2 regions of the Paenibacillus sp. GYB004 genome follow, and region 1 is predicted to be linked to the other one. Evidence: riboswitches for the same ligand, from Rfam matches in the RefSeq annotation. Region 1 holds a riboswitch; the other holds the start of a gene.
The links. A riboswitch is a leader RNA that binds a small molecule or an ion and turns the genes downstream of it on or off. The one in region 1 is predicted to bind cyclic di-AMP.

Region 1 (15,486 bases):
AACGCGATCCGCTGCATGTCGCATGTCCAATCGTTCCGGATCAGCCGGGCGGCCCAGCGGCAGATGTGCGAACCGCCGCAAGGGACGGACATTGCTGCCGACGTCCCCCCCAAAAGGGAACCGATAGCGGCGGACCCGGCAGCCGTTCCGGCGGAAGGAGCGGCCCAGCCGAAAAGCGAGTCGAGGATTAAGGTCAACCAAACCGTACGCGTCGATGTCGACCGGCTGGAGATGCTGCTTAACTTCGTCGGCGAGCTGATCATCGACAACACGCGGCTGATCGAAGTGAAGAACCGGCTAAGCCAGCAATTCAAAGACCACGGGGATATCGCGGAGCTGGGCGATATCAGCAATCATTTGAACCGGGTCGTCGGCGAGCTTCAGGAAGGCATGATGAAGACGCGGATGCTGCCGATCGAGCAGCTGTTTAACCGGTTTCCACGGATGATGCGGGATATCGCGATCCAGGCGGGCAAAGAAATCGACTTCGTCATGGAGGGCAAGGAAACCGAGCTGGACCGGACGCTGATCGAAGAGATCAGCGATCCGATCATTCATATTCTGCGCAATGCCGCCGATCACGGGATCGAAAGCCCCGAGGAGCGCGAACGGCTCGGCAAGCCGCGAAAAGGCAAGCTGCTGCTTAAGGCGGCCCATCAGGAAAATCAGATCGTCCTCTCGATCGCCGACGACGGGAAGGGCATCGATCCCCAGCGGATTAAGGAAACGGCGATACGCAAAGGGTTCGTCACCCGCGAGGAAACGGAGAGAATGACCGACAAGGAGCTCATCTTCCTCATCTTCCACTCCGGCATGTCCACGGCCGACAAGGTGACGGATCTGTCCGGACGGGGCGTCGGCATGGACATTGTGCGGTCGCATATCGAGAAGCTGAATGGGCTGATCGACATTGACTCCACTCCCGGAGAAGGAACCGTTTTTACGATCAAGCTGCCGCTCACGCTGGCGATTATCCGTTCGCTGCTGGTGCAGCTCGGCGCAAGCACCTTTGCCATCCCGCTTGTCAACGTACTCGAGATCGTCCGGCTGCAAACCGGCGATATTCAGACGATTCAAGGACGCGAGGTGTGCGTCATCCGGGGAACGATCTTCCCGCTCGTCCGGATGCACCGCAAGCTCGGATTGGAAGAGACGGAATGCGGCTCGTCCGGCGACCGTCGGCTGATCGTCGTCGTACTCGGCATCGCCGACAAACGGGTATGTCTCGTTGTAGACAAGACTCTGGGCAATCAGGAGATCGTCATCAAGTCTCTCGGCAAATTCGTCGGCGAAGTGCCTTACCTGGCGGGGGCGACTATTCTCGGCAGCGGGAAGGTCGCGCTTATTCTCGACGTCGGCTCCATCGTGAAGGATGAGGGCTCCCTGCTGCTCACCCGGAATCAGGAAGAACAACGGAAGGAATCGTCCCGGGAACGCGAGACACAGCTGGTCACCTTCCGTGTCGATACGGAGCAGTATGCGCTCGATATCGCCAAGGTGAAGGAGATCATCACCGTGCCGCCCATCTCCAAATTGGTGGATGCCCCGGCCGGCATGCTCGGCATGATTAATCTGCGGGGAGCCGTACTCCCGGTCTACGACCTGAGACACAGCTTCGGCCTGGCCCGGCAGGAACCGAACGCCCGCTCGCGAATTATGATGATCGAGTCCGGCCGGCGCGATGTCGGGGTGCTGATCGATCAGGTGATGGAAGTGCTGAAAGTGCGGCAGAGCGATATCGAGATCGCTTCGGATCATACCGGGATGCAGCCAAGCAGACTGGTGCAGGGCGTGTACAAGCAGCAAGACAGCTTCATCGTCGTGCTGAACATCGACCGCGCCTTGCAGTCGGCGGAACCGGCTGCCGCAATCTGCTAGCGACGCCTTCAAAGAAAATAACCGCAACTCCAGACAAAAGGCCCTCCGCTCGGTTAAAGCGGCTGGGCCTTTTATCGATTTTGTATGGGAAGCTCAGCGATTCTCCGCCGGAGGGACGGTAGAACCGCGAACGATGAGCTCCATATCCAGCGACACGGCGCTGGATGCCTCTTTCTCCGATATGGGGGACAGCAGCTGTTCGATCGTTGTCCGGGCAAGCGACTCCAGATCGGGTCCAACCGTAGTCACAGGCACCTCGAGCGTCTCCCCCATCTCCGGAATATTATCATAGGATACAACGGAAACATCGTCCGGGATGCGGATGCCGTATGTTTTGGCGAAGCGGGCGAACCGGCACAACGTACCGTGAGATTCGACGATCACGGCAGTAGGCTTCGAGCCTGCTTTATTCCGTAACGCCTCCAGCAGTAATTCATCCGGGAACGGCTTGTATTTGCTCGCCATCACGATAAGCTCGGGCCGGTACTCCAGCTTGCAATCCAACATGCCCAGCGTATAGCCGATCAGCTTTTCGTTTTTGACGCCGATAAAGACGATCGACCGGTGCCCGAGCTCGCTCAAATACCGGACCGCTTTGTGGATCGCTTCCTGCCGGTCTATTGCGATCGAGCGGCCCTGCTCCAGCGGCACCCCGCCCAAGGACAGCAGAGTCCCGTTGTATAACTCCAGCTCGTTGAGGAAATCCGGTGTCAGCAGCGTGCTGTGAAGCCCCCAGATCACCACATGCCGGATCGACAGCCGGTTCATATGATGGAGCGCTTTGTCCGGAGCCGCTGTGGAGACTACGATCGAATACCCCAGCTTTCCCGCCTCTTTTTCCAAAGTGCCGACCGTATGGGGAAACGAAACTCCATTCGCCTGAGACCAAATGAGACCGATGCACTTGGGGGACGGGTCCGCCGCTCGCTTCGCGGACGGAAGCTTTACATAATTCATTTGTTCAGCGATAGCCTGAATTTTTTGGCGGGTCTGTTCGCTGACGCCGGCCTCCTGGTTTAATGCTTTGGAAACCGTGCTGATCGTAACGTTGGCTGCCTTCGCTATATCTCGGATCGTGGTCATTGGGATCACCTTTTATTCCTTTTATACCTATCTACTATACATCAGCAAAAGAAAAAAAACATCCAGGAAGGAAACAAAAAGAAAATTTTCCTTACTTGCCACGCACCTCCATAAACAACTGCACTTCGACCAGCCCCACTCATCCCCCAAACCGTTCATAAGGAATCAAGCCGGCCGTTCATTTAACGAAAATAAAAAGAAACAAAATGAAATATTGAAAAACATAAAGAATACATGTATAGTTTTCCTCAAGAGGACCTACGCTCAATCTCAGGAAAGGAGGTTTCGTTTCTCAGTAAAGAAACCGATTTCTAAAATGATTAGGGAGGTTGTACCATTGCCCAAAAAAGTCGTAACGACGCTTGCCTTACTCACCGCTCTATCGGCCTTTACGGCCGCCTGTTCCGGAGATAACGGGAAAAAGGATGCGGCAACAGAACCCGCAGCAAACCAATTTAACCCGAACGCTCCTGCGGAACTGGTCGTCTTTTCCCCTAGCGGCGCTACTGAAGAAAGCTTCAACACCCGCTACGGCGATTACTTGAAGAAAAAACTGCCGCACTATACGTTCAAATTCATTCAAAGCAAACAAGGCTCGACGCTGCCCGAGTTAATCGCAACAGGCGAGAAAATTGACCTCCTCTATTACACGATCGGCAACTACGAATATTCGATATCCCAATATAATCTGCAATACGACATGACCGAGCTGATCAAGACCAACAAGATCGACTTGAACCGATTCGAGCCGACTGTAATCGAAGCAATCAAACAAGTTTCCGACGGAAAAATGTATGCGCTTCCAGTTAACGTGTTTAATATGGTTTTATACTATAACAAATCGATTTTCGATAAATTCGGAGTGCCTTATCCGAAAGACGGCATGACCTGGGAGGAAATGCTCGCTATCGCCAAAAAACTGACGAGAAGCGATAACGGCCAGCAGTACTACGGCTTCGCCTCCTCTCCACAGCACATCTTGCGGCTTAATCAATTTTCGCTCCCTACGATCGACGTTGCAACAGGCGCTCCGACCATCAACAAAAACGACAAATGGAAACAGTTCTTTCAAACGGTCTTTATCGATCCTGCAGCGGATGAGGGCTACCGGTCCTTGAAAAAAGTTCCTCCGCTGAACAATTTTACGAAGGAACAAAACGTGGCGATGTGGGCCTTCTTGTCCTCTCACATTTTCGGGGATATCAAAGACGCCAACTGGGATCATGTCGATATGGTGTCCCTTCCGACCTTCAAGGAACTGCCCGGAATCGGTTCGCAGGCTTACCCGTTATATTTCGGCGTTACGAGTCTGAGCAAAAATCCCGAAGCGGCTTTTCACGCGCTGATGCAATTAATCTCGGTCGAGTTCCAGACCGCCAGCGCCAAACAGGGCAATATGCCGGTTCTTGTCGACGAGTCCATCCGGCAACAGATCGGCAAAGAAGCCGAGTATCCGAATAAAAATTACAAAGCGCTGTATTTCAATACATTCGCGCCGATTCCTCCCAGACTCCCCTATGATGCGAATCTCGTTCCCACCTATACGGCGCAGACCAACCCGCTGGCGATGGGGACCGCGGATATCAACACAACCTTCCGGAAAATCGAAGAGGCGGCCCAGAAAGTCATTGACGATATAAGAAAAGCTTCTAAATGAAGCCGTGAAAGCGATTCCGATAAAGGAGCGTGTTCCTTTTGTCCAATAAAAAGCTGTCTGACTCTCCCCAATCGTCCATGGCAGGCATGAGCAGGCGCAAGTTGATTACCTCCCTCGGTCTGGCGGGAGCGGCTCTGGCTGCCGGGGGAATGTATGCAAACGCTCTGGGTGATCCGATCACGGAATTGCCCGGCAGCAGGGGCAACGGTTCCGGCGTTGCCGGGCGCTTGCACAGAAGAAGCGGAGCCGGATTGTTGACGGAGCTGGCGAATGCGGATACGATCGACGACTTGCGCGATTTGAGCGGCATGAGCGACGGGGATACCGCCGTTATTACGTCGACCGGCCGCGCCGGCTTCTTTCGATGGAGTTCCGCCGATCTGTCTGTGAACGTCGCGGCTGATCCCCAATCAGGATTATATGTGGCGCCTGCCGGACAAACCGGAAATCTGGGAGCGTGGATTCGAATCATCGAGAACGGCACTTTGCTTCCGCAATATTTCGGGTTTCAAGAAGGAATGAACGCGTCCAACCTGGCTGCCCTGCAAGCGGCGATGAATGCGGCGGCGGCCATCGGGGCGGAACTGTTCGTGCCTGCAGGAACCTACTACGGCAATTTGGAGACGCGTTCGTCGTTCTACGATTACGTGGTGACGGACTTGCCGGATCACTTGAAACTGACCGGTACGCCGAATACGGTATTTACGAACTTTATTTTCAGGGCCCGGCTTCCCCGGAAAGAGAACATTCATCTAAGTACGTTCCGGTTCGGCCATGATTCGATCATGACGATCAGCTACTACCATTTCGACTTGAATGTGAAAAATTTGCGGGTGGAAAATGTCGTACATTTCGATTCAACCGGTTCCGTCAGCCCCTGGATGTTCGTTCGCGAAGGCCCGACCGCTGAACAGCAGCCGGAAAACAACTGGTTCGTCAACTGCGTGTATCGGGACCGGACGAATATTCATATCTGGAACGGCAAACATATTTACTTCGTCAATTGTGACTTGCGGAATACGGTGCGCGAAGACGGCATCGTGATCAAGACCCGGAAAGGCCGAGGCCAGTCCCACGACGTCCATGTGATCGGCGGGACCTATGATACGACGACCGGTCCGATGTCCATAGGGACGGAACTGGGCGAAGACGTGTACAACTGTACGGCTGGAGGCTGCACACTCATTCGACCGGGATACGTGGCGCTACTGAAGCCAAACAACTCGGTTACCTCGATCCCGGAGCTTCGGGGCGGGAACATTTACGACATCACGTACCACGACATTCAACTGCGGGATGTGGACGGCGCGGAATGGATCGGCTTGACTCAAATCCGGGTCAGCGGCGGCTGCACCGTAGAACGGGTCGCGTTCTCGAATATCCGGGGCATCGTCCGGGCCCGCTCCGGTGCCGCCGATTGGCCGATGCTTTTACTGGCCCAGGTAAACAAGGATTCCTCCGGTACGATACGAGATATTACGTTTGACGGAATCAGCCTGGCGGACCGTCATCCCGGAGCGCTTGCCCCCGGCGACACCGACATCCGCAACGAAATCGCCTCCGGTTATGCCGTGTCAACCTTGGTCACGGTGGACTCGTACACACGTTCGATCAACGCGTTATCGAACATTATAGTCCGGAACAGCTATTTCTCGGGCGTGTCCAGACACGGGGTAGACTGTACGCTGCCGATCAGCTGGACCAATGTCACGATTGCCGACTCGTTATTTTCCACCCTCAGTCCGCGAGGACTGCTTCGGGTCGGTAAAGGCAGCGATGTGAAGGCTGAGAGCGTGCGTATTACGAATTGCCTGGAGCCCGCCCGACTGGTTCAGCGGGATTCGGCGGGTACCGGCACGTTTGAGGCGGTGCGTGTGCCATTATCCAGTCCGATCCGGGTACCGGCTCTGTCCAATTCCGCGGTGCCTGTGAAAGTGTTCGAAAAGACCACCGTGATCCTGCGGATTACGGCGGCACTGGACGACGGGGTGACCGGCAGCTCGACCGACTATGCGGAGTGGAAATACGCCATTCGCCGGCCGGACGGTACCGTTACAGAGCTGCATGCGCCCAATCAGTACCGTCATACATCCACAGGCATAGAAACGGGCGAAAGAATCGTAACCTGGGATGCGACGAATGCGCCGGGCCCCTCCAACCAGCTCATGTATGCCAACGCCGGAGATGTGCTTCTGGTAAGCAAAGTCGATATAGGAGCGGGCGCATCGATTCCATCCGGCACTTATGTCGTTGCAGGAATCGAATTGGCTTGACGCCGGCAAAACAAATAACCTCCGTACCCACACCGATTAGGATGTGAGTATTGGAGGTTTTTCCATGCGGTTTGAGGTCCTCGCGCAGGTTCGTTACAGAATACGCTTGGCCCCGACATATTTGGGCCCCCAGTAGGAGCTCGTTAATGAATCGATTCGGGTTCCGCGGGAAGTCGTAGCCGACACGAACTGGTCGTTGCCCAGATAAATGCCGACATGCGTCGTCACCCGGCCGATGTTGAAAAACACCAGGTCCCCCTTCTTCAGTTCCGTTACCGGCTGACCCGAGTTGTGGAACATATCGCGGGAAGTTCGGGGAAGATCGACGCCGAACTGGTCAAATACATAATTCACAAAACCCGAGCAATCGAATCCGCTCGGTGTCGTGCCGCCCCAAACATACCGGATGCCCAGCATGTTTTGCGCTGTATCCGTAATCCGGTCGGCGACGGAAGGCGCAGGCGCAGCGGCTAGTGCCTGCACAACCGGAGGGGCATACCAGGCCGGAGCGTGGTACTGGCCGTCCTGACATAAAATTGCGATTCGGTTATCGTTATCCCACTGCATCATAATCCCGAGCGACTCCGATATGAATCGAACCGGAACAAATACCGTCCCGTCCCGGAACAATGCTCCGCTCGTCAGCGGTACGGCCTTGCCGTTTAGCTTGGCCTCGCTTACTCCTGTGGTCAGTTCGACGGTTTTCTGCTTATCGCCTTTCACCGTGACTTCCACTTGCCCGTTCTCCATCTCCCAGTCCATCTGGTAGCCCAGCGACTCGAGGACAGGCCGGATCGGCACGAACGTTTGCCCTTTGTCGTCTATGTAAGGTTGAGCTTCGGGAAACGGGATCAGCTGATCGTTAAGCTGGATCTTTACGCTCTGGTCTGCAGACGGGGTAGACGCGGATGCCGTTCCGCCATGTACAGCCGAGGCGGACATCCAAACAGCGCACGACAAAACAACGGTTTTCATCAAAAGCTTCAAACGGTTTTTCCCTCCTGGCGCCTCCGAGGTTAGCTGCCGGGTTAGGGAAGAGGAAACTCCCTTGTCCGCCAAAAGCGCGAACATTCACCCCAAAGTAAATCGTCCCCCGTACCGGATATTCGGTATATCCGGATTCGGCATATTTTGGCCCCTCCTCCCTGTTTGACAACAGGTAAAAAAGGGTAAGTGGTTCGGGGTAAGGGTAGCATACCGTTTTCGGCCGGGTCAACCCACAAAAACTTACAAAACCGATCGAACGCTTATATAGAGCGGTTTCTTTCCTTTAAGCGATTGTAGTGGTCGAGCAGTTCTTTTTTGTTTTTTTGGTAGGTGATGTAGAGGGCTATGATGATCAAGGCGATGTAAATCACGTACAGATGCACTAATGATTGACTTTCACTAAAAGAGATGAATAAAAGCTGTAAAACACCTAGGCACGATATTAGAACAATAAGTAAATAAATGTCCTGCGCCCGGGTTTCCAAGTTGCGAGAAATCCGCTTTTCAAAAAACATAAATCCGATTCTTCTTGTTGTTAACAGATACGCAATCGATATATTAACAATAAATGTTACAAATTGGAACGACATCGCTATAACAAGAGAAGTCCCCATTTGTTCCGTGGATATATTTAGTAGCAAGGGAGCAGCTACGACGAGGGCCGTTTGGATAATTCCAATCCCTAAGTAGCCAACTAAACAAACCATGACAGAGAAAATCAAGCGGATGTTAAAAATAAATTTCACCAGCAAAATGTATGCGGCTATTACGAAAAGAAAGGCTGTAGATTGAGCCATGCCCAAGTAATGTAATTGATAAACCGACACGGCTTCCAAGGCGACGGCAACGATTAAAAGTCTCAACCCATTCTCAGCAACCGGCAACCGGAACATAGCGAACGTCAAGATACATAACCCGTAAAACTCTATGATTCCGAAAAAGATTCGAATCAATAACTCCAAATCGTCATCTTCCCCCTTTTTTAGCTCTTAACGCTCGATTCGGTTAAGCAATGCATCGTTTTATGCAGATCAACCGACGAAAAACTTACCGAGCTTATCGAACGCTTATATGGAGCGGTTTCGATCCTTTAAGCGGTTGTAGTGATCGAGCAGTTCTTTTTTGTTTTTTTGGTAGGTGATGTAGAGGGCTATGATGGCTAGAATTATTATTCCTAGATATACATACATTAAAGATTCGTTCTGAAAAAAAGTTACCACCGCAAATAAAATTACTCCAAAACTAAGCAGCAAAACGATCAATAAAAGTACGTTAGCCATTCGAGTCCCTGTATTAAAAACAACACGTTTTTCAATAAATACGAATCCTATCCTTCTATTGCTCATCCAATATACCAGACTACAGTTAACCACAGCTGTTATTAGCTGCATTATCACTATATCCTTTAAGGAGTGGGTCAGTTTTTCAAAGCTTGTAAATTGGAAATAATCCACCGTCATTAGTAAAAGTGCTTGCACAATAGAAAAACTTACATAACCAAAGAAGCAAATAATAACAGCAAAAAATGTCGGAATATTTAATAAGATATTAATGAGTAATATATAAACAATCAACATTCCGAGCATCGCATAGTGTTGATTTATCATTAGCACTTCCCTTTGATAAATCGACACGGCTTCCACAATAAGTGCAATACACGCAATTTTCTTCCAGCATTGAATGATTGGAAAACGAAATAACGAAAGTGATAACAGGCAAAGACTGAAATACTCAATCGTCCCAAATACAAACTTTATTACCAATTGCAACACAACTACATGCCCCTTTGCATTATTGTACTCAACAAAAAACCCGAAACAATCGTTCCGGGTAGTAGAATTCTTTCGCTTATGATTGTTTCTTTAGCAATTCGGCAGGAACTTCCGGCTTATGAACAAACAGTGAACAGAACGGAGTAACAAAAAGGAAAGCGAACATGGTGAGAAATCCGGATGCCATTTGAGCAGCATAACGTTTCATTGAGACTTCACCTCCTTTTTTTTGTATGGTAGTAATAGAAGGGATTGAACAAAAAAAGTTTTGGCCAAAACTTCCGAACCCAGAGCAAAGTTGCTTGCAACTATGCAAATGCAAATTATTTTGAAAGTAACAGTTTTGGATTGTGCAATTCGATGATGTTCCTCAACCTTTGCCGGAGCAAAAAATAACATAATAGCAAGACTAATCCCGTTTAACCATACCGAATAGCTATCTAGCGGAAGATGGGGGATTACAGCAAGAACAGCGGTCGACACAACAACACACCATTCCGAGGAAGACAGATGCAGCCCACCACTGAAAAAACGAAGGAAAGCAAATCCCCCTAAAACTAATAAGGTTTCTGAAAAGGTTCCGGTTACTAATCCTAGAGCCATAGTTAATAACACAATGGATATAGCATTCAAAACTATAATGAGAGAGAATTTTAAGACCTCTACACTCGATGTTCGTTCCGGATTAGCAGTTTTTATTGTAGTGGCTAGCTGCCCCGCTATTCGTTCGATCATAATTCATCTCTCCGATATGATTTATTCTGTCTTTTTTCGAATATATTTTTCATCTATTTCTTTCTTATTCTTCTTATATGTGACTATAAGCCCCAAAGCCGAAACTAGTATCAATCCTACCAATATATATATTAATGATGCATTTTCTTGAAATGATATAACTGCTAGTTGTATAACCCCGATAGCCAAAATGAGTATGCAAAGTAGAAAGATATTATGAGTACGGTACTTCTGGTTGAAAGTAATCCGCTTTCGAAAAAAAACAAAACCGAGTTTCTTGACCGACAACCAGAATGCTATACAAAAAATTACAATCGCTGTTCCTACTTGCAAAAGTACACTATGTAGTACAGAATTTAATAACATTTCTGAAGTGGTAATGTTCAATGAAGTTATTAAGAGGATCAACAACAGTTGAATAACTCCAAATGCAATGTAACCAAGCAAACATATAACGAGAGAAAACATCAATTGAATATTGAATAAAAATGAAACGAGAAATGTATACGCTATTATTATTGAGAACATCGCACTATCTCCCTTTCCAAGGTAAAACCATTGGAATAAGGAAATCAACGTCACGATCATCGACATAAGCGCCATCTTAGGGATGTTGTACCTAATCGGAATTCGGAACAAGGCAAACGATAAAACTACGATAGAAAAAAACTCCAGCGTCCCGAAAATCAGCTTTACTAACAGCTGTGTGTACTCGATGTCGATCAACCCCAAATTCTGTCTATGTTACGTATTTAATACGACAATAGTCGCTAAAACTCCTCTTTCTGCAATGCAAATTTTATCAAATAAATAAGCCAAATAGCCCGGCTTTGTTACCTTCGTTTAGATCGTCCCATTCTTTCGCTCTTTTTTTATCTTATTAACCAAAAATCCGCATTTTCACCCACCCATTCCAAGCCATCTTTTCACTTCCCACGGCCTAGGCACAAGGGCGTAGTACCGCCCCAGACTCCGATCCGGCACTGCCCACTTATTCTACTCCGTCTAGCAAGGCGACAACTGCCGCCGCCGGTAAGTCTGCGGAGATACCCCGTACACGCGCCGGAACAGTCTGGCGAAGTAGGAAGGCTCCTCATAGCCCAGCTTCTCTGCGATCGTATAGATCGGCAGATCGGTCAGAGCAAGCAAGCTGCCCGCTTCTCGCATGCGCGCCGACAGCAGATAGCCCATCGGCGTCTCTCCCGTATGCTCCTTAAACAACCGGCACAAATAATTGGGCGTTACGTGCACCGACTGCGCCGCTTCTCCGAGCGTGACCGGCCGGTAGCGGTTCGACAGCAGGAAGTGCTTGGCCCGCTCCACCGTATCTTCTGCGGTATGTACTGTTTTCTCCGCATGTACGGCGTTGGCTACAATCGTTTCCACCCTGGCGAGCAGATCGATCACCTGAATGGCGAAATGGGCTCGAAGCTGCGGCAGGTCGTATAAATCGAGAATTCGCCGATAGCCTTCGTCCAGCATCGGCCGGAATCGGGCCGGCACGTCAAGCGGTGCGGAACGCAGTGATTCACTGATGCGAATCGACCGGTTCTCCTCGATCAGGTCGAACAAATTCACTTCCGCCGGCTCGTCGTCGGCCCCTCGCAGCACGAACGTGCTCTCCAGATTCAGCAACGGCCCACGCGTACCGAAGTGAAACTGGTGGGGCTCGTTCGGATTGACGATGTACAGCATGCCCGGCCCAACCTCGGAGGAGGTTTGCCCGACCGTAAACAGGCCGTTTCCCTCCAAAATATACATGATATGAAAAACGGGATGGGCATGCATCGCCCCTTTCACATCGTGCCGGCCGCTCATCAGGTTCGTCGTCACATGATCGATTCCATAAGATCTCCCGCCCGCCATCAGCCGGACTTCCATCCGCCTCTCCCCTTTCCAGCGCTCGTCTGGGCCGCACTCGCGTAAGGTATAGTTTCGATGACCGGTTCTGTTTTCCTCCCAGACTGGCCCGCAATCGGGACGGTAGAGCCGACAGGATAATATCGTGCAGGTTCCGGGATAGATTGTTCCTACAACAGACCGGGCCGATTTTTTATACTGAGGGGGAAACGAACCACCTATAGGAGGAATCGGAATGGCGTTAACGCTTGAGCAAATCATCGACTTTCAAACCAACGGTTATGTCATCGTAGAGGATGTGCTTACAGAGGACGATCTGGGGCCGGTTATCCGCGAAATCGAACGATTGATCGATGAACGGGCGCGTGCTTATCATGCGGACGGGCGGATTACGGAGCTGCATGAAAACGAACCGTTCGAGCGCCGGTTTGCCCTGCTGCATGCCCAATGTCCGGACATTAACCGCGGCTTCGACATTATGCAGCTGCTGGGGCGCGAGATGTTCGCCTTTCTGACCAATCAGCGGCTGCTCGATATCGCCGAATGTTTGCTCGGACGGGAGCTGTCCTGCAATCCGATCCAGCACTTGCGGTCGAAGATGCCCTGGAAAGGCGAGGGCGAGCAGTCAGCCGGCATGGAGAACGTCCCTTGGCATCAGGATGCCGCCGTTACGTCCCCCGATTCGGAGGCGTCCGAAATTATTACGTTCTGGCTCCCTCTGGTCGACGCGACAAAGGAAACCGGCTGCATGGAGATCATACCCGGCGCTTTTAAAGGCGGCTATCTGAAGCATCAGGCCGAAGGCGGCACCACCATCGTCAAGGAGCTGCTGCCTTCCGATCCGCCGATTACCGCGGAGTGCCGTAAAGGCGGGATCGTCATCATGAACAAATATACGCCGCACCGGGGAACGTCCAACCGTTCGGATATCGTGCGCTGGTCGCTCGACCTCAGGTATCACAAAACCGGCGCCGCCTCCGGCCGCGACTTCCATCCTTCGTTCGTCGCCCGCAGCGCCAGTCGTCCGGAGAGCGTGCTGAACGACCACGAAGCGTGGCGCGCGATGTGGAAAGAGGCGCTTGCGAAACCTTCGCAAAAAGCCCACCGGGTGTAACGGCAGCAAGCCGCGCCCTACGCCCCGGGTATCCTTAAGCTCCGGCAGCCGCTCCTCGCGGTGACCGGAGCTTTGCTGTTTTCGCAGCCCGCCAACGTTCACAGAAGCGTCGTTGACACGGTCCAGGCACAAGTTTAAGATAACGGTAACCGGCCATCAGAACCGCTCACTTGGAAAGGAGCCCGGACATGAAACGATCGAAAAACGCCGGTCAGGAGCGCTTGATTACGATTATCGTCGTCGCTTTGACCGTGATCATTAACGGCATCGTGCTCGCCTTGCTGTTTATGCCGCAAATGGGCGACGCCAGTAAAGATTACACGTATTTACCCAAGTTTAACGCGATACTGAACGGGTTCACCTTCGTATTTCTCGTGTTGGCGCTGATCATGATTATCCGTAAAAACATCGTCTGGCACCGCAACTTTATATTTGCCGCTTTTACATCGACCGCCTTCTTCCTGGTGTCGTATCTTACCTACCACTCCTTGTCCGAATCGACTTCGTACGGCGGCAGCGGGATGCTGGCGGGCATCTACTATTTCATCCTGATCACTCATATCGTACTGGCCGCCGTCATCGTGCCCCTTGCTTTGTTTACGCTGGCCCGGGGACTTCAGATGAACGTGCCGAAGCATCGCAAGCTGGCCCGATGGACGATGCCGATCTGGCTGTATGTCAGCTTGACGGGCGTGCTCGTCTACTTGATGATTTCGCCTTATTATTGAATATGCGAGTAGGAGAATCCATCCCTTCGTCAGATCGTTAACCGATCCGACGGGGGATTTTTTTATGCAAACATCAATAATATTATGAAATAGATGATATTATACTATTTACAATAGTGTGTGTCGTACAGTATGATAACAACAGGAGCTGATACCAATGAAGGAACTTACGGAGACGATTAACGGATTAACCCAAGAGCTTCGGCGAGGAACGATTATTATCGGCGTGCTCAGTTTATTGTCCGAACCGCAGTACGGCTATTCGCTGGTTACCGTGCTGGAGGAGAACGGGATTAACGTCGACCCGGGCACCCTGTACCCGCTCTTGCGCCGACTCGAGAAGCAGCAACTGCTTGAGAGCAGCTGGGACACGAATGAAGCCCGCCCCCGGAAATATTATGTGCTCAGTCCCACCGGGAAAGAAGTGTACGAACAGCTTTGTCTGGAATGGAAAAGCCTGAGCGTCAGTATCGAAAGCTTGATTGGCGGAGGAGGAAACAACGATGGAATTGGTTAAAAGATACATCTATGCAGTAACGCACAAGCTGCCTGAGGCGCAGAGAGCGGATATCGAGAAGGAGCTTCACGGATTAATCGAGGATATGCTGGAGGAGCGTGTCCAGGACGGGGAGCCGACGGTGAAGGATGTGGAGGAAGTCCTCCTCGAGCTGGGTCATCCGCGCAAGCTGGCCGACCAGTACCGGGGATATAAGCAGTATCTGATTAGCCCGGTGCTGTTCCCGACCTATATGTCGATTCTCAAAATCGTTCTGTTCGCAATCGGAATCGCCATGGCCGCCGTATTCGGCATCGAGACGTTTATGGACCCGGCCAACGTGCTCGACCATTTTGTCGGCAATCTGGTTTCTTTCATTAATGCTTGCTTTCAGGGCTTCACCTGGGTCACGGTGGTCTTCGGCTTTATCGACTATGCCGGTGTCCGCAAGGAGAAGCTGGGAATCAAAGAAGACGCGGCCTGGAAACCTTCCGAGCTGCCTCCCCTGCCCGATTCCCGGACCCGGATCAGCCGCGCCGATCCGATCGCCAGCATCATCTTTACGATCCTGTTCACGGTGTTGTTCACCTTTTCTATCGGACTGCTCGGCGTCTGGAGGTTTCCGGGCGGCGACTCGTCGATCGTGGTGCCTTTCTTCAATGAAGAAGTATTCCGTACGTTTCTTCCGTTCATCTGGGCTTTGGTCGCCGGGAGCGTGCTGCTGGATTGCGCCAAGATCATCTTCGGCAGATGGACCACCAAGCTGATCGCCGCCGATATCGTGATTCATCTGCTTCATTTTGTGCTTGCCTTGGCGATGTTCTCCGACACGGCGATCTGGAATCCCGGCTTCTTGGAACAACTGGCGGGCAGCGGGTTGGCGCCGATCGGCAGCGAAGCTTA
Region 2 (15,486 bases), on a different contig from region 1:
AACTCCGAAACCAACCTAATGTTACCTCTTATAAAACTCCCTGCTTGTCGTTTTTTGTGATAGAATAGAGAAACGGATTTGATAGACCGATTGGCTTTGCCGCCCGAACGAGATTGGAGATACATTGATGCGTATTACGAACATGCTACATTTTACGGAAAATCACCGGTTTTGCGTATACCGGGATTTTTCGCTTAGCGGGCTGGATTACCGGATGCTGTCCGGCATTTATCAGCCTATGATCGGAGCATTTGCGATCAGCGTCTTCCAGACGATGTATCAGCAAGTGCCCGGAGATAAGACGGGATACTCGGAGCTGGAGCAGCAGCGGAAGCTGTTTTTGGCGCTCGATCTGGAGCCGGGGGAGCGGGGACGGAAACTGCTGGCCGAGCTGACCTCGAAGCTGGAGGCGATCGGGCTGCTGCAGACGAACCGGAAGTATTCCCCTTCCGCGGACGATTACATGTACGAATACGTGCTCGTACAGCCGCTGACGCCGCAGGAGTTTTTCAAAAATCAGCATCTGGTTATGCTGCTGCACGATAAGGTCGGCAAATACGCCGTATTGTCGCTGCGCGAGCAGTATTATTCGCCGGAGCCCGAGGAGCTTCAGCATCCGGAGCTGGTATCGGAGGATTTGTCGGTTCCGTTCTACGATTTGTTCCGGCTCAACACCCAAGCGATTGATTACGAGCTCGAGCAGGCGCTGCAGGAGACGGCCCCGTCGCGGGAGACCGAGCGCAAGCTTGACGTTACGACGAAGGCGTTCCATTACAGCGAGATTCTTCAGCGTTTCCCGCGCGGCACGTCGAGGAACCGCCCGTTCGTAGAAAATCTGCGCAACAAACCGGATCAGATGTTCGAGATTAACAAAGTCGCCCGCAAGTACGACTTGTCGCTTCGAGAAACGTGCAGGCTGCTGGACGAGGACGGGATGTTTACCGAGGACGGCGAGCTGCAGAACGATATGCTGCAGTACAAAGCGAATTTGTATTTCCGTCAGGACAAGGAACGCGAGCAGGAGCGGGAGCGGCTGTTCCACAAAATAGCCGGCGTAGCGAAGCCCGAATCGGTCAGCGCACTCGAGGAGAAGCCGGTGGAGATGCAATATTATTTGGAAGTGCCGCCGCTGTTCGTCGGGCAGTGCAACCAGCATCAGTACAACCTGATCATGCGCAACGAGCCGCACACGAGAGTGCTGGAGCGGTTTTTCCAGAAAGGCGCCGTGCCGAAGCCCGTATCCGACATTTTTGAGAAGATCGATGTGATCTACAAAATGCCGGACGAAGTGATCAACGTGATGATTCATCATCTGCACGTATACAAGGAATCGTCTTGGACGAAAAGTTATATCGACTCCGTCGCCTCCAATATGATGGCCAAAGGAGTCAGTACTTACGAGCAAGCGGTAGCTTACATACGCGAGCAAACGATCAAGCGCACCAAGCGGTCGTCCAAGGCCGACGGCGGCTCGCTCGCCCCGTTTCCCGGGAAAGGGCGGAGAGGGCACCAGCAGAAGCCGAAAATCGCGATCATTACCGACATCCCGGCGCAAAAGCCGGTCAGCGACGAGAAGCTTGCGGAAATTCGCAAAAAAGCAATGAAGCTCGACGGCAAAATTACGTAACCGGCGCAGCAGTCTGACTTTTCAGGAGAGGAGGCGGATCGGACGCATGGAACCTTTATCGGACATATTAGGCGACTTCCGGAATATGTCGTTCGCCAGAAGAGCGGAAGAAAAAACGAAGCTGCTGCTCAGTGATCCGCTCGTGGCGAAGCTTCGCGCCAAATATCCGGAAATCGACGACCGTACGCTCAAAATCAATATGAACCGGATCTACCAGTATGTGAAGGAATACAAGCAATGCACGAACTGTCCCGGACTCGACCGGTGCCCGAACGACTTCGAAGGGTACTACACGAAGCTGACCGTCGAGACGATCAATGAGCAAACTTATATTCACGATCAGAAGGTAGCTTGCAAAAAGCTGATCGCCAAACAGTCGCAAGACGCCGTCCGCAACCGGATTCGCAGCTTTTACATCGACGACCGTGCGCTCCAGCAAGGATACTCGACCGCGGAGATCGTCGATATCGATCCGGAGCGGGTGCTGGCCGTCGAGCGTATCGTCGATTACATCCACAAGACGAACGAGGAAGGGCTGCAGAAGGAAGGGTTGTACCTGGTCGGCCCTTTCGGAACGGGCAAAACGTTTTTGATGTGCTACATGCTGAATCAGCTCGCCAAGAAGGGCCTTTCCGGCGTGATTGTGTATATGCCGGATTTCGTCGAGGATTTGAAGTCGATGATCGCAGAGCCGCAGCGGTTGAAAGAGACGGTCGAGCTGCTGAAGGAGACCGATCTGCTCGTCTTCGACGATATCGGGGCGGAGAATCTGAATCCGTGGGCGCGCGATCATGTGATGGGGACGATTCTGAACTACCGGATGAACCGGAAGCCGACCTTTTTTACGTCCAACCATGAGCCGGACGAGCTGGAGAAACATTTCAGCTTTACGAGCAAGGACGGGGACGAGGAGTACAAAGGGCAGCGGATTATGGACCGGATTACCCCTTTTGTCGAGGTGGTTGTCGTGAACGGTACGAATAAGCGAGGGAAAGCGGGGGCGTAAAGCCTTCGCTTACCAATAAAACGGATCGAAAAAAGCCCGGCTCCGAATCAGAAGGAGCGGGCTTTTCTTTGGTTGCACGGACGCGCTTGTGTGATCCGCAAATTAGAACAGCGTAATGATGGTGGCCACGATCGCGATCAGAAAGAAAGCGCCGAATGTGACGCCGAATCCGATGGCAACATCGAGAAAGTCGTTTCTCGGCTCCTCGTTGGCATGCACTCTTGGGTCAGTCATAATTGGATTCCTCCCGAGTAAATCGTTCCCTTAGCAAAATTGGCTATGTCTAGTATAACGAAACGTTCGGCGGCTTGTAAAGCGGAAGAAGTGACAATTCTTCAACAAAATTCAGCCGTTCTTTCGCTGCGGCAGCTTGTCCATGCATAGGTTAGGCAGAGCGGCGAAACAATTAGAGAAGACCGCTTCGTCCAAAGATCCGGGCCTGCACCCGGAATGCCCGGGCTGGCCGGCAGCGGCGTCGCCCCTAGTATACGCCAAAAGCGGACGGAACATGTTTTCAGTTATGAAATTGGTACGAGTTGTGGTATACTTTACATGTCGTAGGAAAATCGTTAAAATCTATAGGTACACACTTTTTGTTAGTATAAGGAGGAAATCCTGTGGCTATCGTAAACGTATCCGACCAATCGTTCAAAAGCGAAGTCGAAGGAGGAGGCACGGTTCTTGTCGACTTCTGGGCTCCATGGTGCGGACCTTGCAAAATGATCGCGCCTGTGCTTGAAGACTTGGATAAAGAAATGGGCGAGCAAGTTAAAATTGCCAAAGTGAACGTGGATGACAATCCGGAGTCCGCTTCCCGTTTCGGCGTAATGAGCATCCCAACGCTGATCGTATTCAAAGACGGCCAGCCTGTCGATAAAGTGGTCGGCTTCCAGCCTAAAGACGCTCTGAAAAGCGTCGTTGGACGTCACCTGTAAGTTGCCCCGGATCCAATATGCGGCGGCGGGTTGTGCAAACGGCCCGGCCGTCGTATGATATTTATAGGGAACGGCAGAAGAGTTCTTTTTCGCAGATGCGAAACGGGACTTTTTTTGGTTCCGGGCCATGGAGGCATGAGGGAAGCCGATTTCAAGGAGGAACGAAGCATGTCCGAACAGCGTGCCGGGGGAAGGCGCGATCACCTATCGGATTCGATCAAAAGCAAGCTGGCGCTGCTGCCGGACAAGCCGGGCTGTTATTTGATGAAAAACGCGGAAGGCACGATCATTTACGTCGGTAAAGCGAAAGTGCTCAAAAACCGCGTCCGCTCGTACTTCTCGGGCAGTCATGACGGCAAGACGCAGCGTCTTGTTACGGAAATAAGCGACTTCGAATATATCGTCACGGCGAGCAATATGGAAGCGCTCATTCTGGAATGCAATCTGATCAAGCAATACCATCCGAGATATAACGTTTTGTTGAAGGACGACAAGACGTTTCCCTATATCAAAATTACGCAAGAAGCGCATCCGCGGCTCGAAGTGACCCGCAAAGTGTATAAGGACAAAGCGAAATATTTCGGCCCTTATCCGAATGCGTTCGCGGCGCAGCAGACGAAGAAGCTGCTGGACCGTCTGTATCCGCTCCGCAAATGCAAGACGATCCCGGACCGGGTATGCCTGTACTACCATTTGGGACAATGCATCGCCCCTTGCGAATATGAGGTGCCGGCCGGCGAGTACGAGCGGATGGTGCAGGAGATCAGCAAGTTTCTGAACGGCGGCCATGTTGCGATTAAGGAAGAGCTGACCCGGAAAATGCATCAGGCCGCCGAGGACTTGAACTTCGAGCGGGCCAAGGAGCTGCGCGATCAGATCGTCAGCATCGATGCGGTGATGGAGAAGCAGACGATCACGATGACCGACGCGGTCGACCGCGACGTGTTCGGTTACGCCGTCGACAAAGGGTGGATGTGCGTCCAAATCTTGTATATGCGCCAAGGCAAAATGATCGAGCGGCATGTGACGCTGTTCCCGTATTACGGCGACGCGTACGAGGATTTCATCTCGTTCGTGACGCAGTATTACAGCGACAACCCGGCGCTGCCGAAAGAAATCTTTTTGCCCTCGGCGGAGGAAAAAGAAGAAGACGAATCGGCATCTGCACCGGATACGGGCGAGCAGCATACCGAACGCGAAGTGGCCGAGCTGCTGGAGTCGTGGCTGCGGGTCAAAGTGCATCAGCCGCAGCGCGGACAGAAAAAGAAGCTGCTCGGAATGGCTGCCGACAACGCTCGTGTCGCGCTGGAGGAGAAGTTCCGGTTGATCGAACGCGACGAGGAGCGGACGGTCAAAGCGGTAGAGAGTCTGGGCGAATGGATCGGGACCGGAACGATCCGCCGGATCGAGGCGTTCGACAACTCGAACATTCAAGGGAGCGACCCGGTATCCGCGATGGTCGTGTTCGTGGACGGCAAGCCGGACCGCAAAGAATACCGCAAGTACAAAATTCGGACCGTGCAAGGACCGGACGACTACGAGACGATGCGCGAAGTAATCCGCCGCCGGTACGAGCGGGTGCTGAAAGAGCAGCTGCCGATGCCGGATCTGGTCGTAGTCGACGGAGGCAAGGGACAAATATCGGCGGCGATCGACGTGCTGGAAAACGAGCTAGGCTTGTACATCCCGGTGTGCGGTCTCGTCAAGGACGCGAAGCATAAGACCGCGCAGCTGATGATGGGCGATCCGCCGGACATCGTGCCGATCCGGCGCGACAGCCAGGAGTTTTACTTGCTCCAGCGCATCCAGGAGGAAGTGCACCGATTTGCGATTACGTTCCACCGGGAGACCCGGGCCAAGTCGATGGTCGCCTCCCAGTTGGATTCGATTCCCGGGATCGGGGAGAAGCGGCGCAAGGCGCTGCTGAAACATTTCGGCTCGCTTAAGAAGATTAAAGAAGCGGCTGTCGACGATTTTCGCCCGCTCGGCATCGGCGACAAGCTGGCGCGCGACATCCTCGCCGCCCTGCACGGACCTGGCGAGACCGCCGATTCGGACGCTTAATGCGCACGGCTGAACAGCAATAGCTCTATTAACATTTTTACTTCTGCAAAACAAACCAACCTCCGAATGCCGCTGCAGTGCAGCTTCTCGAAGGTTGGTTTTTTGTTCCAGGGCAGCAGTCTAGACGGGGTCCGGCTTCGACGGCCGGAAGCCGTCTCCGGAATTAGGCGGCGGATCGTCCACCCCGGCCCCGGCTCGCCTTGCGGCCGTTTTGCCGTGCAGCCACTTGATCACAATGGCGACGAGGGCAGGCAGCGCGATATAAAACGCGCCGAGACCGACATATCCCGCTCCTCCCATACCCATCAGCGAAAAGCTCATCAGGATGCTGTCCACGATGGCGTGGGCGAACAACGCGGTCGCAAACCCGTACTTCAGGAAAGCGTAGCCGAACAAGATGCCGAGAATCGTTACTTCCACGAACCGGGTGTACACCGGGTAGATCGGATACTGCGTATGGCTGAACGCCCAGATGACGCTCGGTATAACGACGGCCAGAAACGTATTGCGAAGCAGCTTCTTAAACAGGGCGATGCCGAAAAAACGGTAAATCGCTTCCTCGGAAATCGCCGCCGTCCAGGCCATAAGCGGAAAGATCCCCGGCAGCAGCATGTTAAGTGGCGATCCGGACGGATCGTTCACCGCCCACATATCGAACCGGTGTTCAGCGGTGAAAAACAGCAGCGACTGCACTCCTAGCAAACCGAAGGCGAGCAGGTAGCCCCGTTTCATGCTGGACAGCGTATGAGCCCCGAAGCCCGGCTCTCTCCATCGCGGCCACAGCCGTCTTCCTTGTTCCCGCCACAGCGGATCGCCGGCGGCGAACGAGAAGTAACAGATGATCGCCATGATCGTCACGACGACCGTCATCAGAATCATGGTGACGACGGCGGCTTCAGTTGAGAAGAAGGGGTCCATGCCTTCGGCTTCGAGTGTTTTGAAGGCGGGAATCATATTGATATTGTTGATCCAGTACAACACAAGAAAGGTGGCCGTTAAGCCGATCCCCCGGACGAACGAGATCTGTTTCCGGGAAGCGATCGCAATGGCGATGGCGGCCAGCCCCATGACCGATGACAGGATCAAATTCCACTGCGTCATCGCCGAGGCCGCCTGGTCCTGCCGTTTGACCCAGTCGAGATGGCTTTGCGGAATCCGGAACTCGTTATAATAGGCGGTTACCTGCCCGCCCCGGACCTCCACTACCTTCAGCAGCTTGGCGCCGCCGATCGTACCTGCGCGATGCTCGAATACGAACCGGTGGGGCGTAGCGGCGTTCGGCCTGAGCGAGCTGTAGTCAGAGAGGGAGAGTCCGTCCTTCCGCAGCACCTCTTCGGCAATCCGGCGGCCTACCTCGACCGACGGGGCGTTCTCCCGGCTGCTCTTCCTCCACCCGATGACGGCGCCGCTTGTCATATGTACATCGACGACATATTCGGCTCCGCGCCCGTCCGTCAGATCGATGCGATAATAATCGATCGGAGCCCGTTCCTGAAACCGGGCTTTGTAATCCGCGACCCGCTTCTCCTTCTGGATATAGCCGCTCAGCAGCTTGTCGGACTGGTAGACGACGAACGTGCTGGAAGCCGGATAACCGGTCAACTCTGCGATATGCGCCTTTGCGGCGTCCGCTGCCGCTTGCTTGGATACGGTCGGCATCGTCTCGGATAAGATGTCGGGCTCTTTGTTTCCCGTAAAAAAAGACCACCAGTTGGTGATGACGAATAAGAGGATGCCGATAACAGCAAAAGTTCCCAGCATGGATGAAAACGGGCGTTTCATGGATCCCTCCCGAACTTTTTTTCTAACGTAACATACTTTTTTTCGAAATGCCACTTAAACGGAAGCAACGGAGGTAGGGACAATGAAAAGAGGCAGGCACGCTTGTTATTCGGCCGGAAGCCGCCGATTCCTCCATGTTTTTAAGCGAATGCCGGCTTTGTGCAAGCGGGTGCAGCGGGATTATAATCGAGTTCGTCAAGTGTTATTCGCTTCTGCTTCAGAGCCGCTACTGCCAGCGCACCATTACGCGAAGACCGGACTCTAATCTGAAAAGCGGAATAAGAAACTCTACAATACGAGCCGTTTAAGGTGCGCGCATCGCAGCGGACTCTCATATCAAGCCGAATTTCTTAATGAAAACGGGGGAACCATTCAAGTAGGAGCAGTTTTGCGGTGTCCGAGAAAACCGCAAGTTTTGCTCATGGGGTGAATTTCGCAGCACCGTTCCCAGCAGCGGCAAGCGAATAGGGTGCCTTACAACCCGAATCCGTCAGCTAACCTCGTAGGCTTCAGTTTGGAAACCACACCGGACAAACGGCATTGGGATTCCAATGTCTTTTTTTGTTGTTCCTGCAAACTACGATCCGTCTTGCCGATCGGAGAGGTGACCCTGCTTGAAACCACTTATAGGGTTCAGAAGGCTTACGCCGCCGCAATTTCTTGTTCTGGGCTTCGCATTGATTATAGTATCGGGCGGACTGCTGCTGTCTTTGCCCGTGTCCACTACGAACGGGGAAGGTTTGCCTTTGGTGGATGCCCTATTTACAGCGACCTCGGCTACATGCGTAACCGGGCTGGTTGTCGTGGACACGGGAACTTATTTTTCCGTATTCGGCCAAGTCGTCATTATGGCGCTTATTCAGGTCGGGGGACTCGGTTTTATGACGATGTCGACGCTGATCGCGCTTGTCCTGCGCAAGCGGATCTCGTTAAGGGAACGGCTGATTCTGCAGGAAGCGATGAATCAGGTTTCGATGGAAGGGATCGTGCGGCTGATCCGCAAAGTGTTGCTGTATTCCTTGACGATTGAGCTTGCAGCCGCTGCACTGTTCGCGATTCGCTGGTCGTTCGACTATAGCGCCGGCCGCGCTATTTATATGGGAGTGTTCCACGCGGTATCGATGTTTAATAACGCCGGATTCGATCTTTTCGGCCATTTTCGGAGTCTGATGCCTTATGCGGACGACCCGCTGATTAATATCGTCGCTATGTCGCTTATTATTTTGGGGGGCATCGGCTTTATCGTAATCTCGGATCTGATGGAATATGGAAAAAAACGCAAGCTGTCGCTTCACGCCAAAGTCGTGCTTAGCATGACCGGGTTTCTGATCGTATTCGGAGCGATCGTCATCTTTTTATTCGAATATACGAATCCGAAGACGCTTGGGGCTTTGAACGGCACGGGCAAAGTGCTCGCCTCCTTTTTTCAGTCGGTGACGCCACGCACCGCGGGGGCCAATACGCTCGACATCGCAGGACTCCGGCAAGCGACACAATTTTTTATCATTATATTGATGTTTATCGGCGCGTCCCCGGGTTCGACCGGCGGGGGAATCAAGACGACCACCTTTACGACGCTGATCGGCGCCGTCATCGCGATGATCCGGGGCAAGGAAGATATCGTCCTGTTTCGTTACCGGCTGGCCAAAGACCGGATTTACAAAGCGATTACGCTTACGATCCTCGCCTTGTTCCTGGTCGTATTTATGACGATGCTGCTCTCTACGACGGAGGACCATTCCTTCCTAATGATCTTGTTCGAAGTGACGTCGGCTTTCGGTACCGTCGGCTTATCGATGGGCCTGACTCCGGAGCTGACGGCTTTCGGCAAAATTATTATTATGATCACGATGTTTGCGGGCCGGCTCGGACCGATCACGCTTGCTTATGCATTGCAGCCTAAAACGGAGAGAGAACTATATAGACATCCGGAAGGTAAAATTATTATCGGATAGGAGTAGTTTTTACTATGAAAATGAAACAATTTGCAGTGATCGGTCTGGGGAGGTTCGGCTCCAGTCTCGCCCGGGAGCTGACCAACAACGGATTTGAGGTGCTCGGCGTCGACAGGGACGAAGAGGCTGTCAGCGAAATGTCTGAGGTGCTGACCCACGCGATCGTCGCGGACTCGACGGACGAAGAGACGCTGCGTTCGATCGGAATCCGCAACTTCGATTGCGTCATCGTTGCGATCGGAGATGATATTCAGGCAAGCATCATGACGGCGATACTGCTGAAGGATCTCGGTGTCGAGATGGTCGTGGCGAAGGCGCTGTCCGTGCTGCACGGCAAAGTGCTGGAGCGGCTGGGCGTGGACCGGATCATCTATCCCGAGCGCGATATGGGCATCCGGGTTGCGCACCAGCTCGTGAACCCGAATCTGCTCGACTACATCGAGCTGTCCAAAGACTACACGATCGCAGAGATATCGGCGCCCAAATGTTTGAACGGCAAGACGCTCGAGGAGCTGAACCCGCGGGCCAAATACGGCTGCAGTGTGGTGGCGATCAACAAGAAGGACGGCGTCATTATAGCGCCGACTGCCACCGACGTTATTAATGAACGGGATGTCATGGTTATAATCGGGACGAACAAGCAGATCGAGTCGTTCGAGGAGGAGCTGGTTGGCTCATAAGGCCGGGCCGGTTCGGTTCGATTGGGACCGCCGGATCGGCCGCGGGGATGCTGCGATTGCTGCGGGACGCTGCCTCGCGAGCGGCTTCAGCCGAGCTCGCCTTTGACTGCGGCGTAATATTCCTTCGCCTTTTCGACCCAGCGGAGCGTGGAAGCACTCTGCATCGATTCCCGGCCGAACAGCAGCGAGGTCGTTCGGGTCGTCTCCTCCAGCTCGGGGATGCTGCGGAGTACGAGGTCGTTGTTGTTCAGCACGGTCTGGCGCAAATACGATTTCGGCAGCAGCGTAGCCGCATTGCATGTGGAGACGAGCCGCAGGATCGCTTCGAACGAATCGATCTCCATTTTAACGTCGGGATAGACGGTATACCGGTGAAATAATTCATCCATTAATATGCGGTACCACGTTCCTTTGGAAAATAAGATCATCGGCAGCTCCTGCAGCTCGTTAATATCTATGGATGGTTTGTCCGTCCACTTATGGCTCGACGGCAGGACAAGACAGAGATGGTCGTCGAACAGCGGAACGCAGGTCAGCTCCGGATTGTCGATTTTGGAGGCTACGAGCCCGAGATCGACTTTTTTTTCTTTGACGAGCGTGACGATTTCATGCGTTTTGCCCGTGATCGCTTTAATGTCGGTTTCCGGAAAATCGCGCGTGTACAGGCCGATCAGATCAGGCAGCGTGGATTGCAGTGTAGTCAGGCTTGCTCCGATCGTGATGCTTTTGCCGGACGAGCGGTATTCGGCGAAGCGCTGCAGCAGCTTGCGCTCCATCTCGGCGACTTCCAGGGCGTATTCGTAACAAATCTGCCCGAGCCTCGTCAGCTCGAGCTTTTTGCCTTTCCGGTCGAACAGAAGCACGCCGAGCTCCTCCTCCAGCTGGGCGACTTTGCGCGATAGCGCGGGCTGGGAGATGTTCAGGGTCTGGGCGGCCCGGTTCAGGCTTTTATGTTCGACGACGGCGGCGAAAGCGTCCAAATTCGGCAGCATGTGGCAGTCCGGCTCCTTTCATAATCAGGGGACATCGTCATTCCTGCGGAAATAGATGTGTAGAAGTGGCAGGGTACGACTCGATGTCTGCTTCGATATAACTAAAACGCATAACGTTTAATAAAAAAACGGCACTTCCATTATAAGCTCTTTGGGAGTAACATGAAAGTTGTCAAACATTGTTCAAATTTTTAGGAGTCCCATTGTGATTTTAATCGTAGATCAGACTCTTGAGAAATCGCGGAACGCGTTCGAGGCGACACGATTATTCCGCGATCCCGGGTTTAAACGGGCCTTACAATGGCAAAATAGGCATATGTAAGGTGTGCGCCCAAGCCGTTTCGGCGTACGTGACGGGGCAATGAACCGTTGGGCGGAGCGATTGGCGAAAAGGTGACATTTTGTTGACGCTTGTCGAACTCGGGAGTACAATGAGAGATGGTTTGTTTTGCACACGTTGTCATATTTCAGTAAGGGGGAACTCGTTTCCATGACCGGTAATTCGTATTACTACCGCAAGCTTCACTCGTTGCTGGGTGTCATACCCGTCGGCTTCTTTCTGGTCGAGCATCTGATAACGAACTATGAAGCGTTTAACGGCGGGCATCAGGCGTTCATCGATTCCGTGATGTGGTTGAACAACTTGCCGCTCATCTTCTTCCTGGAGCTGTTCGGCATCTGGATCCCGATCCTGTACCATGGCGTCTATGGCTTGTACGTGGCGTTCCAGTCGCGCAACAACGCATCCCGTTACGGATATTTCCGCAACCTGATGTTTACGCTGCAGCGGGTAACCGGCGTCGTGACGCTGATTTTCATCGGGTGGCACTTTTTCCAGACGCGCTTCCAGGTTACGCTCGGCAATGAAACGCACGAAGGTTTGGGCGTAGTTATGCATGAAATTTTCACGAACCCCGTTTTCTTCACGTTGTACCTGATCGGCGTTCTGGCCGCGACGTTCCACTTCAGCAACGGCATGTGGTCGTTCCTGGTCAGCTGGGGCATTACCGTCGGACCTCGTGCGCAGCGCGTATCGAGCGTAGTATGGCTGGGCGTGTTCGTGATTATGTCCATCATGTTCGTTCTGACGATGGTGGCGTTCACCGACGCTTCGTTCCAGGATACTTCCGTGCTGGATATGGCGAGCAAACATTAAGGGGGAGTGAACTGACATGGCGAAATCGAAAGTTATCGTAGTGGGCGGAGGACTTGCCGGTCTTATGGCTACTGTAAAAGCCGCCGAAGCCGGTGTTCACGTCGACCTATTCTCATTAGTACCCGTTAAACGTTCTCACTCCGTATGCGCGCAAGGCGGCATTAACGGAGCGGTTAATACAAAGGGCGAAGGCGACTCCCCTTGGGAGCACTTCGACGATACGGTATACGGCGGGGACTTCCTTGCCAACCAGCCGCCGATCAAAGCGATGTGCGAAGCGGCGCCGGGCATTATTCACCTGATGGACCGGATGGGCGTTATGTTCAACCGGACGCCGGAAGGTTTGCTCGATTTCCGTCGGTTCGGCGGAACGAAGCATCACCGTACCGCGTTCGCGGGCGCTACGACCGGCCAGCAGCTGCTGTACGCGCTGGACGAGCAAGTACGTCGCTGGGAAGCGGCGGGTCTCGTTACGAAGTATGAGCATTCAGAGTTTTTGTCTGCCGTCATCGACGAGGAGGGCGTTTGCCGCGGAGTTTGCGCGCAAAACCTGCGCTCAATGGAAGTGGAGACGTTCCGTGCCGATGCCGTTATTTTGGCTACCGGTGGTCCTGGCATCATTTTCGGCAAGACGACCAACTCGGTCATCAACACCGGTACGGCTGCCAGTGCGGTTTATCAGCAAGGCGTTACTTACGCGAACGGCGAGTTCATCCAAATTCACCCGACGGCGATTCCCGGAGACGACAAGCTGCGGCTCATGTCCGAATCGGCGCGCGGAGAAGGTGGACGGATCTGGACGTACAAAGACGGGAAGCCTTGGTACTTCCTCGAAGAAAAATACCCGGCATACGGCAACCTGGTTCCGCGCGATATCGCGACCCGGGAAATTTTCCACGTCTGCGTAGACATGAAGCTCGGCGTCAACGGCGAGAACATGGTTTATCTCGATCTCTCGCATAAAGATCCGAAAGAGCTGGATGTCAAGCTCGGCGGTATTATCGAGATTTACGAGAAGTTCATGGGCGACGACCCGCGGAAAATTCCGATGAAGATTTTCCCTGCGGTTCACTATTCGATGGGCGGCATGTGGGTCGACTACAACCAGATGACGAACATTCCGGGCTTGTTCGCAGCCGGCGAGTGCGAATACCAGTATCACGGCGCGAACCGTCTGGGCGCCAACTCGCTCCTGTCCGCGATCTTCGGCGGTATGGTAGCCGGACCGAAAGCGATCGAATATATCAAAGGTCTGAGCAAGTCTTCCGAAGACGTTTCGAGCGGCGCTTTCGACCGCGAGAAGCAGAAAAACGTCGACAAGTATGAAGGTCTGCTCAAAATGGACGGAACCGAGAACGCGTATGTGCTGCACAAGGAACTCGGCGAAATCATGATCGACAACATGACGGTCGTCCGCTACAATGACAGACTTGAAGCTACGATCAGCAAAATCAAAGAGCTGAAGCAGCGTTACAAGAAAATCAACATGACGGATACGGCCCGCTGGAACAACCAGGGCGTCGCGTTTACCCGCCAGTTGTGGAATATGTTCGAGCTTGCCGAAGCGATGACGAAGGGCGCCCTGATGCGCGACGAAAGCCGCGGAGCGCACTACAAGCCGGATTTCCCGGATCGCGACGACGACAAATTCATGAAGACGACGCTGGCGAAATGGACGCCGGACGGCCCGCAAATTTCGTACGAAGACATCGACGTTTCGCTCATCGCTCCGCGTAAACGCGACTATACGACGGACAAGAAGGGTGGTCACTGATCATGGCTGAGACGAAGACGATTAGACTGCAAGTCACCCGTCAGGACGGCCCGGATTCGAAGCCGTATATGGAAGAATTCGAAATTCCATACCGTCCGAACATGAACGTCATCAGTGCGCTCATGGAAATTCAGCGGAATCCGAAAAATGCCGGAGGTTCCAAAACGACGCCGGTATGCTGGGAGTCCAACTGTCTGGAGGAAGTATGCGGCGCCTGCTCGATGGTCATTAACGGCAAGCCCCGCCAGGCTTGCTCGGCGCTGATCGACAAGCTGGAGCAGCCGGTTCGCGTTGCTCCGATGAGCACGTTCCCGGTCGTGCGCGACCTCGTCATCGACCGCCAGCGGATGTTTAATGCGCTCAAGCGCGTAAAAGCGTGGATTCCGATCGACGGTACGTACGATCTCGGACCAGGTCCGCGGATGGCGGAATCGAAGCGCCAATGGGCTTACGAGCTGTCCAAATGTATGACCTGCGGCGTCTGCCTCGAAGCGTGCCCGAACGTCAACGACCGTTCCGACTTTATCGGACCGGCGCCGTTGTCCCAGGTGCGCCTGTTCAACGCTCATCCGACAGGAGAGATGAACAAGGAAGAACGTCTCGACACACTGATGGAATCCGGCGGCATCGAAGGCTGCGGCAACTCGCAAAACTGCGTCCGCTCCTGCCCGAAAGGCATTCCGCTTACGACTTCGATCGCAGCGCTTAACGGCGACACGACGAAACAGCTGTTCAAAAAATGGCTCGGCATGTAAGACGGATGCTCCGTCTGGCCCGGCCTTCATAGATGGGCATGGCAGAAAACCTCTGATCACCGCTGTTGCGGTGGTTGGAGGTTTTTTTTGCTTATCGTCCGTATGTGTCGTACGACGCAGGCCGTTTATCGCGGCACCCCATGGTGTCCCGTCTAGGAGTTGGTTGTGAATCGACAGCCTCACAAACCGCTTCTATTCATCGCTGTCCTCCTCATATGCCGAATATAGAGGGTGACAGAGACTCTTATAGTACTGAAGCCCGCACGCATGGGCGGCGTGATCAACGAAGTCGAACGGAAGCGCCCCGTAAGAGAGGGCCTTTCGGACAAACCGACTTCATCTGAAGCCGGGCGGGTACTGCTAATCCTAATTAATGAGCGGCTAGAAAAGCGAACGTACCGTTTTCTTCCCGTACAGGAAACTATGCCCGCTGCTACGATTCCTTGTGTCTTTTTGCTTGCATGAGCGTTCGGGCACTCCAGTCGCTTCCTCTCTGCTCCCTCTCCTTAATACGATATCCCAACATCCTCTCGCCATTTCCGCACACGAGTAATTCTCAACCGAAAATAGGACTAAGTACACAATAAAAGCGCATTTATTAGACCACATATTTACATTATTGATGAAATATGATGAATTTCTATGCAAATCATCCTGTGTTTCGACAAAATGCTCAGAAAGTGCTTAGATCGATTTTCTATAATGAAGGAATGCATATAACGCATAACGACAACAGCGTCGAAGGGGGCTTAGAAGTGCC

Region 2: linked by a shared signal. The riboswitch ahead of PV433_RS08210 (TrkH family potassium uptake protein) and the one ahead of PV433_RS32950 (C40 family peptidase) in region 1 are both predicted to bind cyclic di-AMP.

What each region holds. Positions count from the first base shown of each region.
Region 1 is NZ_JARBDB010000072.1:183,664-199,149, forward strand. Features, by position in the region: gene PV433_RS32930 (chemotaxis protein CheW) at 1-1,878, shown strand, start outside; gene PV433_RS32935 (LacI family DNA-binding transcriptional regulator) at 1,972-2,961, opposite strand; gene PV433_RS32940 (ABC transporter substrate-binding protein) at 3,299-4,618, shown strand; gene PV433_RS32945 (hypothetical protein) at 4,657-6,891, shown strand; gene PV433_RS32950 (C40 family peptidase) at 6,985-7,878, opposite strand; cyclic di-AMP (ydaO/yuaA leader) riboswitch at 7,883-8,028, opposite strand; gene PV433_RS32955 (hypothetical protein) at 8,139-8,840, opposite strand; gene PV433_RS32960 (hypothetical protein) at 8,946-9,650, opposite strand; gene PV433_RS32965 (AgrD family cyclic lactone autoinducer peptide) at 9,727-9,858, opposite strand; gene PV433_RS32970 (accessory gene regulator ArgB-like protein) at 9,855-10,385, opposite strand; gene PV433_RS32975 (AraC family transcriptional regulator) at 11,391-12,266, opposite strand; gene PV433_RS32980 (phytanoyl-CoA dioxygenase family protein) at 12,481-13,359, shown strand; gene PV433_RS32985 (DUF420 domain-containing protein) at 13,548-14,087, shown strand; gene PV433_RS32990 (PadR family transcriptional regulator) at 14,245-14,604, shown strand; gene PV433_RS32995 (HAAS signaling domain-containing protein) at 14,591-15,486, shown strand, end outside.
Region 2 is NZ_JARBDB010000012.1:89,249-104,734, reverse strand. Features, by position in the region: gene PV433_RS08240 (DnaD domain protein) at 128-1,627, shown strand; gene dnaI (primosomal protein DnaI) at 1,674-2,633, shown strand; gene PV433_RS08230 (YqzM family protein) at 2,736-2,867, opposite strand; gene trxA (thioredoxin) at 3,251-3,568, shown strand; gene uvrC (excinuclease ABC subunit UvrC) at 3,737-5,632, shown strand; gene PV433_RS08215 (CPBP family intramembrane glutamic endopeptidase) at 5,753-7,414, opposite strand; cyclic di-AMP (ydaO/yuaA leader) riboswitch at 7,744-7,938, shown strand; gene PV433_RS08210 (TrkH family potassium uptake protein) at 8,029-9,369, shown strand; gene PV433_RS08205 (potassium channel family protein) at 9,384-10,049, shown strand; gene PV433_RS08200 (LysR family transcriptional regulator) at 10,136-11,038, opposite strand; gene PV433_RS08195 (succinate dehydrogenase cytochrome b558 subunit) at 11,532-12,197, shown strand; gene sdhA (succinate dehydrogenase flavoprotein subunit) at 12,214-13,971, shown strand; gene sdhB (succinate dehydrogenase iron-sulfur subunit) at 13,974-14,726, shown strand.